2 regions of the Pengzhenrongella sp. genome follow, and region 1 is predicted to be linked to the other one. Evidence: riboswitches for the same ligand, from Rfam matches in the RefSeq annotation. Region 1 holds a riboswitch; the other holds the start of a gene.
What was found. Region 1 has a riboswitch for S-adenosylmethionine ahead of VIM26_RS16035 (thioredoxin family protein). Riboswitches for the same ligand answer to the same signal wherever they lie in the genome.
Positions count from the first base shown of each region.

Region 2: another riboswitch for S-adenosylmethionine. It lies ahead of VIM26_RS00825 (hypothetical protein); the one in region 1 lies ahead of VIM26_RS16035 (thioredoxin family protein).

Region 1 is NZ_DATCNW010000275.1:14,791-21,832, reverse strand. Features, by position in the region: gene VIM26_RS16070 (MFS transporter) at 1-551, shown strand, start outside; gene VIM26_RS16065 (ABC transporter permease subunit) at 555-1,421, opposite strand; gene VIM26_RS16060 (ABC transporter ATP-binding protein) at 1,418-2,371, opposite strand; gene VIM26_RS16055 (response regulator transcription factor) at 2,474-3,148, opposite strand; gene VIM26_RS16050 (sensor histidine kinase) at 3,145-4,461, opposite strand; gene VIM26_RS16045 (hypothetical protein) at 4,467-5,117, opposite strand; gene VIM26_RS16040 (hypothetical protein) at 5,207-5,401, shown strand; SAM riboswitch class IV at 5,516-5,629, shown strand; gene VIM26_RS16035 (thioredoxin family protein) at 5,665-6,198, shown strand; gene VIM26_RS16030 (DUF4395 domain-containing protein) at 6,191-6,667, shown strand; gene VIM26_RS16025 (hypothetical protein) at 6,791-7,009, shown strand.
Region 2 is NZ_DATCNW010000017.1:3,365-10,406, forward strand. Features, by position in the region: gene VIM26_RS00810 (alkaline phosphatase family protein) at 1-97, shown strand, start outside; gene fdhD (formate dehydrogenase accessory sulfurtransferase FdhD) at 708-1,598, shown strand; gene VIM26_RS00820 (FdhF/YdeP family oxidoreductase) at 1,595-3,931, shown strand; SAM riboswitch class IV at 4,184-4,295, shown strand; gene VIM26_RS00825 (hypothetical protein) at 4,341-4,820, shown strand; gene VIM26_RS00830 (hypothetical protein) at 4,997-5,359, opposite strand; gene VIM26_RS00835 (hypothetical protein) at 6,039-6,728, shown strand.

The DNA of each region.
Region 1 (7,042 bases):
TCGGGTTCTATGCGTTCTACGCCATGCAGCCCTATTTGCTCGAGCTGTACGGAAACAGCAAGGCCTACGGGGTGGCGGGTCTGGCCGCCGCCATCATTGCCGGTTCGCAGATGCTCGGCGGGGTCTTCGCCACGAGGATCCGGAACCTCTTCCGGCGCCGGACCTCCGCGCTGATCCTCGGGACCTTTCTGGGTGCCGCCTTCCTCGCCCTGCTGGGCGTGGCCAGCACCTTCCTCATCGCCCTGCTGCTGCTGATCCTCTGGGGACTCATCTTCGCGGCGGTCACGCCCATCCGGCAGGCGTACCTGAACGACCTGATCCCCTCGGGTCAGCGGGCCACCGTCCTGTCGTTCGACTCGCTCATGGGCAGCACCGGTGGCGTGGTCGTCCAGCCGGTCCTCGGCCACACCGCGGACCTCTGGGGCTACGGCGGGTCGTACCTCCTCGGGGCAGCGGTCCAGGCGCTGGCCATCCCGTTCCTGTTCCGCAGCCGGGCCGAGAAGGCCGACGCCGATACGCGCACGACCTCCTCGACCCCAGCGCCGGTCTGAGGCTCAGGCGTCGCGGCGCTTGAGGAGGACTGCTGCGGCGCCTAGCAGGACCACCAGCCAGGCGGCCAGGACGGCTGCGCCGGTGCCGGCGGAGAGCATGCCGTCGGGCGGGACCAGCGAGGTGAACGACGATCCGGCGTTCGAGGGCAGGTAGGGCAGCACGTGGGGCTCCCAGCTGTCCGGCAACAGCAGCCCGAGCAGGTTCGGCGCGAGGAGCAGCAGCACGAACAGCGCGCCGATGGCGCCCGCCGCGTGCCGGAGCAGGGCGCCGAGCGCGAGGCCGAGCAGGCCGATGGCCGCGAGGTACACCCCCGTGCCGAGGACCTCCCGGAGCACGCCGTCGTCGGACAGCGCCGCGTTCGCGCCGGCACCGAGGATCGACTGGCCGAGGAAGAACGCGCCGAACGCGGCGGGCACGGCGACCACCAGGCCCACCACCCCGATGACGACGACCTTGCCCCACAGCACCGGCAGCCGGCGCGGGACGGCGGCCAGCGTCGCCCGGATCATTCCGCTGGAGTACTCCCCGGACACCGCGAGCACGCCGAGGATCCCCACGATGATCTGGGCCAGCTGCGCACCCGCCAGGCTGAGGCTGGTCGGGTCGAGCCCGGCCATCCCCGGATCGCCGCCCGGCCGCGCGGACTGGACGTCGCCGGACGCCACCGCGGCGGCCAGGGCGCCGAAGCCGATGATGACCGCGAGCGCGGCCAGGATGGTGATCCAGGACGAGCGCAGGCTCGCGAACTTGACCCACTCGGAGAGCACGACCCGCGGTGTGGTCACCCGCAGGTGTGCGGTCTCGGCCCGGTTCCGCAGGCCCACGTGGGGCGCGGCGGTCCGGGCGTCGTTGGAGACGATGGTCGTCATCGCTGGCTCGCTTCTACGTTGTGGCGGGTGGCATCTCGGGTCGGGTCGCTCGGACCGAACTCGACCGAGTCGCGGGTCAGGCGCATGAAGGCCTCCTCGAGGGAGACCTCGGTGGGGATCAGGGCGTGGATCGGCAGGCCGGCCGCGAGCGCCCGGTCGCCGATCGTGGCGGCGTCGAGCCCGGTGACCCGGAGCTCACCGAGCTCCGCGCCCGACTCGACAGTCACGCCGTCGTCGAGCAGGATGCGGGCGAGCTCGCTCGCGCGGGGCGAACGGACCGCGACCACGACGCCGGACGCAGCGCGCTGCATCTCGCTCACCGAGGTGTCGGCGATGAGCTGCCCGCGGCCGACGACGACCAGGTGCTCGGCGACCAGGGCGATCTCGGAGATCAGGTGGGAGGACACGAACACGGTCCGCCCCTCGTCCGCGAGGGCCTTGAGCAGGTTGCGGATCCACACGATCCCCTCCGGGTCGAGCCCGTTGACCGGCTCGTCGAGGATGACGACCTCGGGGTCCCCGAGCAGTGCCGCCGCGATCCCGAGCCGCTGGCCCATGCCGAGGGAGAACGCTCCCGCGGGCTTGCGGCCCACGGTCGACAGGCCCACGAGGTCGAGCACCTCGGTGATGCGCCGGCGCGGGATCCCGGTCGTGGTCGCCAGCGACAGCAGGTGGTTGTGGGCGGACCGGCCGGGGTGGATGGCGCGGGCCTCCAGGAGCGCGCCGACCTGGTGCAGCGGGGCGACATGCTCGACGTAGGGCCGCCCGTTGACGGTGACCGAGCCGGCATCGGGGCGGTCCAGGCCCACGATCATCCGCATCGTCGTCGACTTTCCCGCGCCGTTCGGGCCCAGGAACCCGGTCACGACGCCGGGATTGACGGCGAAGCTCAGGTCGTTCACGGCGGTCTTCTTGCCGTACCGCTTCGTCACGTGCTCAACAATGATCATCGATTCCTCGCTGCCGGGCGCTGGGTTCTGCTCCTGGGATGAACCCTGCCCGCAGCGGGCGCGACGGGAGTCGCCCGCGTGCGGTGTCTTGCTCCGGCGCCGCTACCGCGCGCGCAGTAGCCCGGTCTCATACGCGATGACGACGAGCTGCGCCCGGTCGTGCGCGTCGAGCTTCATCATGGCGCGGTTGACGTGGGTCTTGACGGTGTGCGGGGAGATGACCAGGCCGGTCGCGATGTCGTCGTTCGAGCGCCCCTCGCCGACCAGCGTGAGCACCTCCCGCTCCCGCTCGGTGAGCGCGTCGAGCGAGGCCACCGGCCGCTCGGGGCCCCGGCCGTGCGCGGCCGGGGGCTCGCCGAGAAAGCGTTCGATCAGGGTGCGGGTCGCGAGCGGGGAGAGCAGCGAGTCGCCGCGGGCGATGACGCGGATGGCCTCGACGACGGCCTCCGGCTCGGCGCCCTTGCCCAGGAAGCCGCTCGCACCCGCGCGCAGCGCGGCCACCACGTGCTCGTCGGTCTCGAACGTGGTCAGCACGAGCACGCGTACCCCGGCGAGCAGGGGGTCGGCGCAGATCTGGGCGGTCGCCTCGATGCCGTCCAGGTCGGGCATCCGGATGTCCATCAGGACGACATCGACCGGCCGCTCGCGGACCTGCCGCACCGTCGCCCTGCCCGACGAAGCCTCGCCGACCACCAGCAGGTCGTCCTCGAGCTCGAGGATGCCGCGCAGGCCGGCGCGGATGAGCGGCTGGTCGTCGGCGATCAGCACCCGGATCACGACGGAGCTCCGTGCGGGCCGCAAGCGGGGCGCCGGGACCCGGAGTCGGTGCCGGGCACCGCTGCCGCGACCGCCGTCGGCCGGTACGGGATGACGGCGACCAGGCGGAAGGTCCCGCCCTCCTGCGCGGCGGTCAGGCTCCCACCGCACGCGGCGGCGCGCTCGCGCATGCCGATCAGCCCGTGCCCGACGGGCGCCGGATCGCGGGCCGGATCGCCGGCAGGATGTTCGGCCGGATGTTCCCGGACGGCGTTGCTGACGCGGATGGTGAGCGCGCCCGCTGCGTGCTCCACGTCCAGCTCGGCCTGCCCGACGCCGTGCTTCGAGGCGTTCGTGAGCGACTCCTGCACGATCCGGAACGCCGCCAGGTCGCACGCCCGGTCCATCTCGCCGGGCCGCCCGGTCGCGCGCGTGCGAACCACCAGGCCGGCCTCCGCGAAGGTCACCAGCAGGGTGTCCAGCCGGTCGAGCCCGGGCGCGGGCTCGGTCCCGGTTTCTCGGTCGCCGTCGCCGTCGCCCGTCGAGCGCAGGACGTGCAGCACGGCTCCGAGCTCGTCGAGCACGGTCCGGGCGGCCTCCTGGACATGCCCGAGCGACGCGTCCACCGTGGCCGCGTCGCGGCCGACGGCCCGGCGCGCAAGGCCCGCGTGGATGTTGATCACCGCGATGTGGTGCGCGACGACGTCGTGCAGCTCGCGCGCGATCCGCACCCGCTCCTCGACGACCCTGGTGCGCGCCTCCTGCTCGCGGGTCTCGTCCGCGCGCCGGATCCGTTCGGCGAGCTCGGTGACGTAGGCCCGCTGGGCGCGCGCCGCGATCCCGATAGCGAACGCGAGCGCCGTCCAGACCACCACGATCAGAGTGCGTGCCTCGGAGATCGGCCCGGTGGCGTTCGTCCGGGCCACCGCGAAGAGCACGAGCGCGCTGACGACCGCGGCGACCGCGGCGACGCGACGCGGTCGGTGGATCGCCACGGAGAACACCGCGATCTGGCTCGCGACCATCATCGACGGGGTCGCCCCGTCGACCACGAGGGCTGCCGTGACCCCCAGCAGCGTCACGGCGAGCACCGGCAGGGGCCAGCGCGCGCGGAAGAGCAGCGCCCCGCCGACGACGGCCGCGAGCGCGAGGGTGCCGAGCGCCGGTCCCGCCGGGATGTGCTCGTGCCAGATGGCGCCGAGCGCGAGGGCCAGCACGCAGGCGCCGACGGCGACGTCGACCACCCGGCGAGCCCGACGGCGCGCGACCTGGTGGTCGAGCCACGGGTGCACCCCGAGCGGATCGACGTCGGCGGCGCTCGCCGGGTTCCACACGCCGGCTACCCCGTTCCCGATCCGACGGTGTCGAGGTCGAACTGGAGGTCGAGCGCCCCGAGCGGCTCGACACCGTCCGTGCTCGGTTCCGAGGTCGCGACCCCGAGCCACCGGGTCCAGCGCCGCCCCCAGGTCCGGCGCTCGACGAAACCTGCGGCCTGCGCCGCTGCGCGCTCGGGATCGGAGTCGGCCAGCACCATCACCGGGCCGGGCGCCGGATCGGGCTGTGCGGCGGTCCACGCCAGCGCAGCCAGGAGCAACGCGGGATCACCGGTCCGGTGCGCCGAGGCCTGCGAGATCTCGAGCAGCAGCCAGCTCGGCTCGCCGAGCCGGAGCTCGCAGAGCAGTGCCCGGCCCAGCAGCGCCTCGGCTCCACCCGGCGCCGACCCGCCGAGCTGGGAGGCGATGTTGCGCAGCACGGCCGGCGGCGGCGGCAGCTGCCCGGCCGGGATGGCCGTCACGGCCCCCACGATCGACCCGTCGTCGAGCTGCTCGACCCACAGCGCGCCATACTCGAACGCGACGTGCGTCAGGAGCAACCGTGCGGTCCGCGTCAGCACCTCCGGCTCCACACCGGGCGGCTGTTGTCCCTCCCGGGTGATCCGCGCGATCGCCGGGACATCCGCAAGACCCGCGATGCGGATGGAGTTCACCATGACACCAGTCTCCCCCGCCGCCCGACACCCCGTCGTCGCCCGTCAGTGGGAAGCGACGTACCGCGCCTGCAGTACGGCACGATGAGTTCGTGCAAAAGACACTCGCCCTCGCGCTCGGAACGGTCCTCGTCCTCATGGGTGTCGTGTTCACACTGCAGGGTCTCGGCTACCTCGCCGGGAGCGCGATGACCGGGGTGACGACCTGGGCGATCGTCGGGCCGATCCTCGTCGTCGTCGGCCTGGTGCTCCTCGTACGGGCCGGACGGCGGCGCCCGCCCGGCTGACCGGACGCAGCGTCGTCAGGCGGCTGCGGGCCACCCGGGCACCCCTCGTCCAGCATTCGAGAAGTTCTGTCCGAACGTTGGCCAACCGGCGCGGGCTGACGGATGCTCGGTGCAGGTCATGAGCGCCAGCGCACAGCCCCGGCTTGCTGGCCGGCAACCCTTCGTCCGCGACGGGGTGCCCCGGGTGACGACCTGGTCCGGGTCGGTCGACCCGGGCAAGCGCGGGGTGCACCAAGGCCCCATGGGATTGTCGGAGGACCGTCGTGGCTGCACCGCTCGACCTCGCGGGATCCGGGCTGGTCACGCTCGCGCCCGCCGCCGGGCCCGGGCTCGCCGTGCGCGCGTGCCTGGTCGTCGCCCTGCTGGTGGCCGCGAGCGCGGTCTGGTGGGTGGCTCGCCGCCGCGCCGCCCGGTTCCGGTCGCTGCCGAGCGGGCTGGCCGGCGCCGCGGGCCTGACCAGCGCGGACCTGGGCCACGAACTGGGTGCGCGGGCGACGTTCGTGCAGTTCTCCGCCGCGACGTGCAGCACGTGTCCGCAGGTCAGCCGGGCACTGACCGAGCTGGCGGCCGGTGAGCCCGGGGTCGTGCACGTCAACCTGGCGTCCGAGGACCACATGGACCTCGTGCGGCGCTTCTCCGTCTACCGCACGCCGACCGTGCTGGTCGTCGACGCGGTCGGCACCGTCCGGTCCCGCACCTCCGGCCCGCTCACACCCGCTCGGGCCGTCGCCGCGCTGCGGCACGTCACGCACGGCCCGCCCAAGATCGCGGATTCCCCCAGGAGCATCGATGTCTGACTCGCCGAGCACGCACCTGCCGTCCACCCCGCGCGGGACGCCGTCGGGCATCGACCCGCGCGGCCCGAGGTTCGGGGCGGGCGTGACCGCGACCCTGCTGGTCCTGGTGCTGCTGCTCGGCGGCGGAACCGCGGCCACCGCGCTGCTCGCGGTGGTGGCGCTGCTGTTCGCGCTCGGGGTGGCCCGCGGCGTCGCGGGCACCGTGCAGGGCCTCGCCTACCGGACCTGGATCCGCCCGCGCCTCGGGCCGCCGACCGAGCTCGAGGACCCGCGTCCCCCGCGGTTCGCCCAGCTGGTCGGTCTGATCGTCGTTGGCGTCGGGCTGATCCTGGCCGCCGCCGGGGTTCCGTTCGCGGTGCCGATCAGCGCCGCGGTGGCACTGGTGGCCGCGTTCCTCAACGCGGCCTTCGGGCTGTGCCTCGGCTGCGAGATGTACCTGCTGCTCCAGCGTTGGAGGCCGCAGCACTGAGCCGGATCCTGGGCACCTCACCTCCCCAGGCCGACGGCGGCGATATCCTCGCCCACGTGGGCCCGCACAGGCGCGGCGCCCGCTGTGCTCATCAGCGTCGTCACCAACCCGGGGGAACTCACCATGTCGATCTTTGACTCAACGCCTGCGCAGGAGTCCAACGCCGCACCCGGCGCGCTCCGGGTGGTCATGTTCGTGTTCTGCCTCGCCCTGTTCATCGGCGGGTTCTACCTGATGTCGGTCGCGTTCGAGCACGCGTCCGGGATCCTGTTCGGGGCCGCCATGCTGCTGTGCGGGCTGGCGTACATCATCCCGACCACGCTGATGTCGAACCTGGACTGAGCCGCGCCGGGGCTGACCGGCCCGGCCGCCGGT
Region 2 (7,042 bases), on a different contig from region 1:
GCAGATTGCCCCGACCATCCTGGGGCTGCTCGGCCTGAACCCCAGCGAGCTTGGCGCCGTCAAGATCGAGCACACCCAGTCGCTGTCCCTGAAGTAGGGCGAACATCAAGGTCTGGGGCCCGGCGCAGACCCTGCGTCGAGCCCCAGACCCCGCGAGGTCTTCATCGACAGCACCCACGAGTCGCGGAGCAGCTCAGATGCTCGGCACGCGTTGAGCAACAGCCCTTTGTGAGTGCGTGACGACCAGGATGTCGGTGGCGTCGGGGGCCGCGGACTCTCGTTCCAGGTGCTGTCTGCCGTGCCTCCGACCTGTGGTTAAGTCTTCGGAGAGTCGGCAGCCGTGGGTGGTGGCTACATTCGCGGCTACACGGACCCCGAGCCGGGGCCGCCGCTACCAATGTGGAAGTCTCGCTACGCCGCTGACCAGCGCAAACACTCGCCCGTTTGACCCGACCATGAGCCGAGGACCCTTTATCCGCGGCTGACAGGCACGGCTATACCGGCCGAGTACGAGGCGGTCCAGCACCTGTTGGCCAGTCATCTGCTCGAAGACCTGGGACAGATCGCTGCTGGACGCGCAGCGCGTCCGGTGCCCGTCTCGGTGTCCTCGTCGAGGTCAAACACCACGTCTACGGCTGGAGACGCAACCGGCGCGCAGGGACGCGCGGTGTGTTGTCACCCTCGGGACCTCGTGCGACTATCGCCGGATGGGACGAGTCATGGCACGGCGTCAGGTCACCAGATTGACGCTGGAAGGCGAGGTTGTGATCCGTCCAGACAGTCTCGCCGTCGAAGAGCCACTCGAGATTCGGGTGGCAGGCCGCTCGCTCGCGGTCACGATGCGTACACCGGGCGACGACTTCGAGCTCGCGGCGGGTTTTCTGGTCTCTGAGGGCGTGATCGCACGAGGGGAGGACTTCCGTGCTGCGCGCTACTGCGCGGGCGCATCCAAGGACAACGCGAACACGTACAACATCCTCGACGTCACTCTGGCGCCCGGTGTACCCCTTCCCGACCCGAGCCTTGAGCGGGCGTTCGTCACAACAAGTTCCTGTGGGTTGTGCGGTAAGGCGAGCATCGACGCGGTGAGAACCCGATCGGCCTTTACGATCCGGGACGACGCGGCTCGCGTCGACGTCGAGCTTCTCGCGCTGTTCCCAGCCAGGCTCCGAGCAGGTCAGGAGACCTTCGACCAGACCGGCGGACTGCACGCGGCGGCGCTCTTCGACACCGCCAGCGGCGAGGTCCTGGTGCTTCGCGAGGATGTGGGCCGCCACAATGCGGTTGACAAGGTCGTCGGCTGGGCGCTCCAGCACGATCGCCTGCCGTTGTGCGGGACGGTCCTCATGGTGTCGGGGCGCGCGAGCTTCGAGCTGACCCAGAAGGCGCTGATGGCGGGGATCCCGATGCTGGTCGCCATCTCGGCGCCATCGTCTTTGGCCGTCGACCTGGCGGTCGAGGTAGGCATGACACTCGTCGGGTTCCACCGTGGGCACTCGATGGTGGTCTATGCCGGTGGCGATCGGATAGTCCGCGGTCGAGCACGAGCCGTCACAGAAGCCGACCGGCCCGGGGCTCGAGATGCGGGTGTGGCGTGACCCCGGATCCAGCGGGCCACGACATCACCGAGGACGACAAGGACCTGAGCGTCAGCAAGCCGCGGAGGTGGGCCGCTGGCATCCCGGGCATCTCTCGCTCGATGAGATTCGCTCTGAAGCGGATGGGCGTCCGCCGCAGCCTGCACACGCTTCTGGCGCTGAACCAGAAGGACGGCTTCGACTGCATGAGCTGCGCATGGCCGGACCCGCCCGAGCGAAAGACGGCGGAGTTCTGCGAGAACGGGGCGCGGGCCGTCGCATGGGAGGCCGACCGGCTGCGCGTCTCGACGGAGTTCTGGGCTCAGCATTCGACCGGAGAGCTGGCCTCCCGCTCCGAGTACTGGCTCGGGCAGCAAGGCCGGCTCGTCGAGCCGGTCTACAAGCCAGCAGGAGCCGACCACTACGTGCCGGTGACCTGGGAGGCGGCATTCGAGATCATTGCCCGCGAGCTGAACGCCCTCGACTCGCCGGACGAGGCGACGTTCTACACGAGCGGACGCACCAGCAATGAGGCGGCGTACGCGTACCAGTTGTTCGTCCGGGCGTTCGGTACGAACAACCTCCCGGACTGCTCGAACATGTGTCACGAGTCGACGAGCCTGTCCATGGCCGAAACCATCGGTGTGGGCAAGGCAACCGTCTCTTATACCGACTTCGCCAAGGCCGACCTGATCATCATCATGGGTCAGAACCCTGGCACGAACCACCCTCGGATGCTCACAGCGCTCGAGGAGGCCAAGGAGGCGGGAGCCAGCATCGTGGCCGTCAACCCGCTGCCCGAGGCAGGGCTGATCCGCTACAAGAACCCGCAGCGACCCCGTGGGCTCGTCGGCAAGGGCACCGCGATCGCCGATCAGTTCCTGCAGGTGCGGATCGGTGGTGACATGGCACTGCTCCAGGCCGTCTGCAAGCGCGTGCTCGACGCCGAGGCGACGGCACCGGGGACGGTTCTCGACCACGCGTTCCTGACCGAGCACTGCCAGGGGCTCGAGGAGCTCAGGGCCCACCTTGAGGGTCTCGACGAGCAGGAGGTGCTCAGGGCGACTGGGCTGCGTGTCGAGGAGATAGACGAGCTCGCGGCTAGATACCTGCGGGCCGAGCGGGTCATCGTCTGCTGGGCGATGGGGCTGACGCAGCACAAGAAGGCCGTCGCCACGATCGCCGAGATCATCAACCTGCTGCTCTTGCGCGGCAACATGGGCCGTCCGGGTGCCGGTGCTTGTCCCGTTCGCGGGCACAGCAACGTCCAGGGCGATCGGACCATGGGCATCTGGGAGAAGCCGCCCCAGTCGTTTCTCGATGCATTGCAGGTGGAGTTCGGGTTCGACCCGCCGCGGGAGCACGGCTGCGACACGGTGGAGTCGATCCGGCGCATGCGGGACGGTGGTGTCAAGGTGCTCGTCGCGCTCGGCGGCAACCTCGTGTCCGCTGTGTCGGACACGACTGTTGCGGAGGCCGCGATCCGCAGCACGCGGCTGAGCGTGCAGATCTCCACCAAGCTCAATCGGTCGCACGCGGTGACCGGTGAACAGGCGTTGATCCTGCCGACGATGGGCCGCACCGAGATCGACGTCCAGGCCAGCGGTCCGCAGTTCGTGACGGTCGAGGACACGGTCTGCGCTGTGCACGCGTCGAGCGGGAGGCTGCAGCCCGCCTCACCGTTGCTGATTTCTGAGGTCGCCATCGTCAGCCGCATGGCCGCCGCGACGCTGGGCGCGAAGGTCGCGGTGGACTGGGCGGCTTTCGAACGCGACTACGACGCCGTCCGCGACCACATCGCGCGAACCGTGCCGGGTCACGAGGACTACAACCGCCGAGTGCGCCAGGAAGGGGGGTTCGTCCTTGCGCACGGGCCGCGCGACGAGCGGAGGTTCCCTACGAAGAGTGGCAAGGCCATGCTCTCCGTCAACGAGCTCGAGACCACTTATGCGCCGCCGGGCCGGCTGCTGCTGCAGACGCTGCGGTCCCACGACCAGTTCAACACGACGATCTACAGCCTCAACGACCGTTATCGCGGGGTCCACAACGGGCGCAGGGTCGTGTTCGTGAACCCGGACGACCTGGCCGAACTGGGCGTCGAGGACGGCGCGTGCGTCGACCTGCACAGCGAGTGGCCCGACGGCGTCGAGCGCGTCGTCGAGCAGTTCCGGGTCGTCTCCTACCCGACGGCACATGGCTGCGCGGCGGCGTACTTCCCGGAAGCGAACGGGCTGGTGCCGCTCGACAGCACGGCCGAGCGCAGCAACACCCCGACGTCGAAAGCCGTGGTCGTGCGGCTGGAGCCGGCCCGCGTGCACACTCTGGCTGCTGGACGCGCGGTCACGTCGCGCTGATCGGGCGCGCCGAGATCTTCAGACGCGACGCTACTGCGCAGGGTGATCCACCCGCCATCGAGCGTGTCGATGTAGCCGGGTGCAAGGCACATGCACCCTCATCTACTCAGGCACGCCCCCTTCGACCAGTCGCGAGGCCCCGGGAGGAGCCGGCGGGCTGCTTCCCAGGGTGTCGCGCCGGGCTGACGGCGCTGAAAGTACCCAGACCTGCTCACTGAAATTCCCCACCCCGCCCGACTACGATCACTTCTAGGTCAAGAGAGGCAGCGCTAAGCCCCTGAGCTAGCTGCCCGGCAACCCGGCTTCGCCTGGGTGCCCCTGAGGGAAGACCCGGCCCAAACGCACGTGTCGGCAAGCGCGGATCACCGGGCGACAGCCGCGGGGTCCCTTGAGTTCGGGGAGTGCCGTCATGTCCAAGAAGATCGATCCGAGGTCGTCGGGTCAGCTGCCCATCCCCGACCTGCACCGTTTGGGCTGCACCGCCTACATTGCCGGGCACAACGTCCACTGGATCCAGGCGCTGCACACGTCGGACAAATCCGAGGTGTCCGCGCAATCGTGGCGCGGACAGCTAGTCACCGTGGACGGTGAGGTGCTAACGGTCCGCAAGCCAGAGGACCACCTCATCCGTTTCCGGAACCACGACCCTGCCCGGCTGGTCGCTGTCCTCGAGCGCACTGGTGTAGACGTGCTCATCAACGACCAGTACGCCATCTTGCGGGTTGGCTCGTTCTGCTTCTCGATCAAGGCCGACAGCGGGGAGCCGCTCGGACCGTGCCCGATCGATCAGCTGCCGCCGAATCTGACAGCTGAGCAGATCGTGGCGCGTGTTCGCACGCACGGTGGCTTCAGCCTCGATCCACGTGATGAAGTTGGTCTCGCGGGCTGATCGAGAACGACGAATGCCATTCTGAACTGGGGCGATGGCACTCACTTAGGGTTCCAACGCACCATTGGGACCCCAAATCGCCCGGGCGGTGACCTTGGCGTAGGACCGGGCTCGCTCAGCACGCTGGGTGCCCAGCCGCGCGGGGCTCATCAACGCGCGGTGCCGCACGTGGTCGTTCATCGCCGCGGCCGCCGAGCGGGCGAGTTCATCTCATACCGGGCGGCGTGCTCACGCAGGTACTCGCGCAGGTAGGGAATGGTGAAGTCCACGTAGCCTCGCCCGGCCGCCTCGATGATCCCGGCATCGATGAGGCGGCTCCGGTACACGCTTGCGTAGTACGCGCTCTCACCCATCCGCTCAGCGACTGTCCCGGTGTGCGAACACCCAGAGTCGTGCGACATCGCCAGCAGGTACGTCCGGTCGACCGCAGACAGGTCGCCCAGCGCGGTCTCGTGCACGGTGCTGCCCAGGCGTTTGCGGGCGGCGGGGATGCCCTGGTGGACAGCATCGAGGTCAACGGGGACGTTCTCGCCCGCCAAGGTCCGATAGGGAGGTGGTTTCGGGTGTCGCATCTGTGACCGGCACGCCGCGGGCAGGCGGGTACGTGCGACGTTGGTCACGGCTGCATGACTACCCGGGCCGGCTCCTGAGTGGCTCGGATCGCGGCTGCCCGTGATCCCGCGGTTGTTGACGCCGCGGGTTCAGCTCTCAGGGCGGCGCCAATCGGGCTGTCTGCCGCGGCGGCAGGGCAAGCCAGGGCCGCCGCGGACGCCATCGGCCTCGCCGCTCGCGACGGCTCCACTGAACCGCACGACAAGGCTCTGCCCAACCCGGCGAGAGAAGTGTCCAGATTTCGGCCGCCGTGAGATGCTCAGCTTCCTCCGTCGTCGACGGGCAGTTCCGATCGGATCGGGCCATAGTGTGTCGAACTGGTCTCGGTCAGCGGGCGCCACAGAGCCCGCTAGGGAGAACTCGATGCACTTGCGTCTACACATTCATCTTGCATCAACTGCCCTCATCGCGTTCGTCGGTGCCTTCACGGCCCCGGCAACGGCTGCGACAAGCCCTCAGGATCCCGTGGTGGTCCCTGGTGATTTGGACGGCGCGAGGGCCTTCAGCTTCGGCGTTGGTTCAGATGGGGTGCTGAACGTCGGAAAGACTCTCAATAGCGTTTGAAATTGATCGCTGTGTTCGCTCCTAATAACGCGGAGGGCCACGATGGCTGAAGACGCTCGCCGAACGCAGGACAATGATGGGCGTCGCCGCGTGGGCCCGGGCGGCAGAAAAGATGTTCGCGATTTTGTCTTGCCATATCGCCATGGTAAATACTGGAACTGGGACCCAGTGAAGCGTCAGTCGGAGACAGCCGCTCATCTGATGGCACGAATGCCCCTGGACACTGAGGCATCTGCAAACGCATGTCTCCAGATGGCCGAATTGGTTGCCAAATCAGCGATCGACCGTGCCGAGGCAGCCGATCATCGGGCGTCGACGATCGCAGGTAGTGTTTCGATTGCTGCCAGTTTCACGCTCAGTGCCGCGGGCCTCCTGCTCGATGAAAGTAAGTGGCCGACTGATTCAAGGCCACGCACACTTTTCGCAATTGTACTCTGCTTGACGACTGGCCTCTTTGTTCTCGCGGCTCTGTACTCTCTTAGAGCGCTCGTTTCAAAGAAGACACGATATTGGAAATGGATCGACCCGAACGACCTCTGGGCTATCTTGGGCGAATCGACAGCAGAAGGGCGTACTGGATTGCGGGCGGCGCGCCTCCTCGATAACTTCGCCTCCAACTGGGAGATCGCGGATCTGAAGAATCGTAATATCGACAATGCGCTTCGGTGTGTATTATGCGCATTGTCGGCACTAACGGGTTTGGCTGTTATTGCGGCCAGCACGGTATGGTGACGCGACGAAGTCGGCTTGGGCCCGCCGCGACTCGCGCAGCGGGCGACCGGTGACCTACGACCTGCAGCGAGGCGCGGCCTCATTCACGATCGACGAATCGGCGACCAGCTCGGCATAGTCGCGCCCCAAGCCTCTCCTCAGATCGCCATGGACCCGCACTCGAGCATCGTCGTGACGCCTCTGATCGGCTGCCGGAGTCGACCTCGTCGAGTCCGAGCCAAAACCCGCCGCGCGCCGAGCAGGTCACGCCCTGCCAGCCGGGCATCCTCGGCATCTTCGGCTCCGCCACCAGCCAGACCATGACGACCTCAACG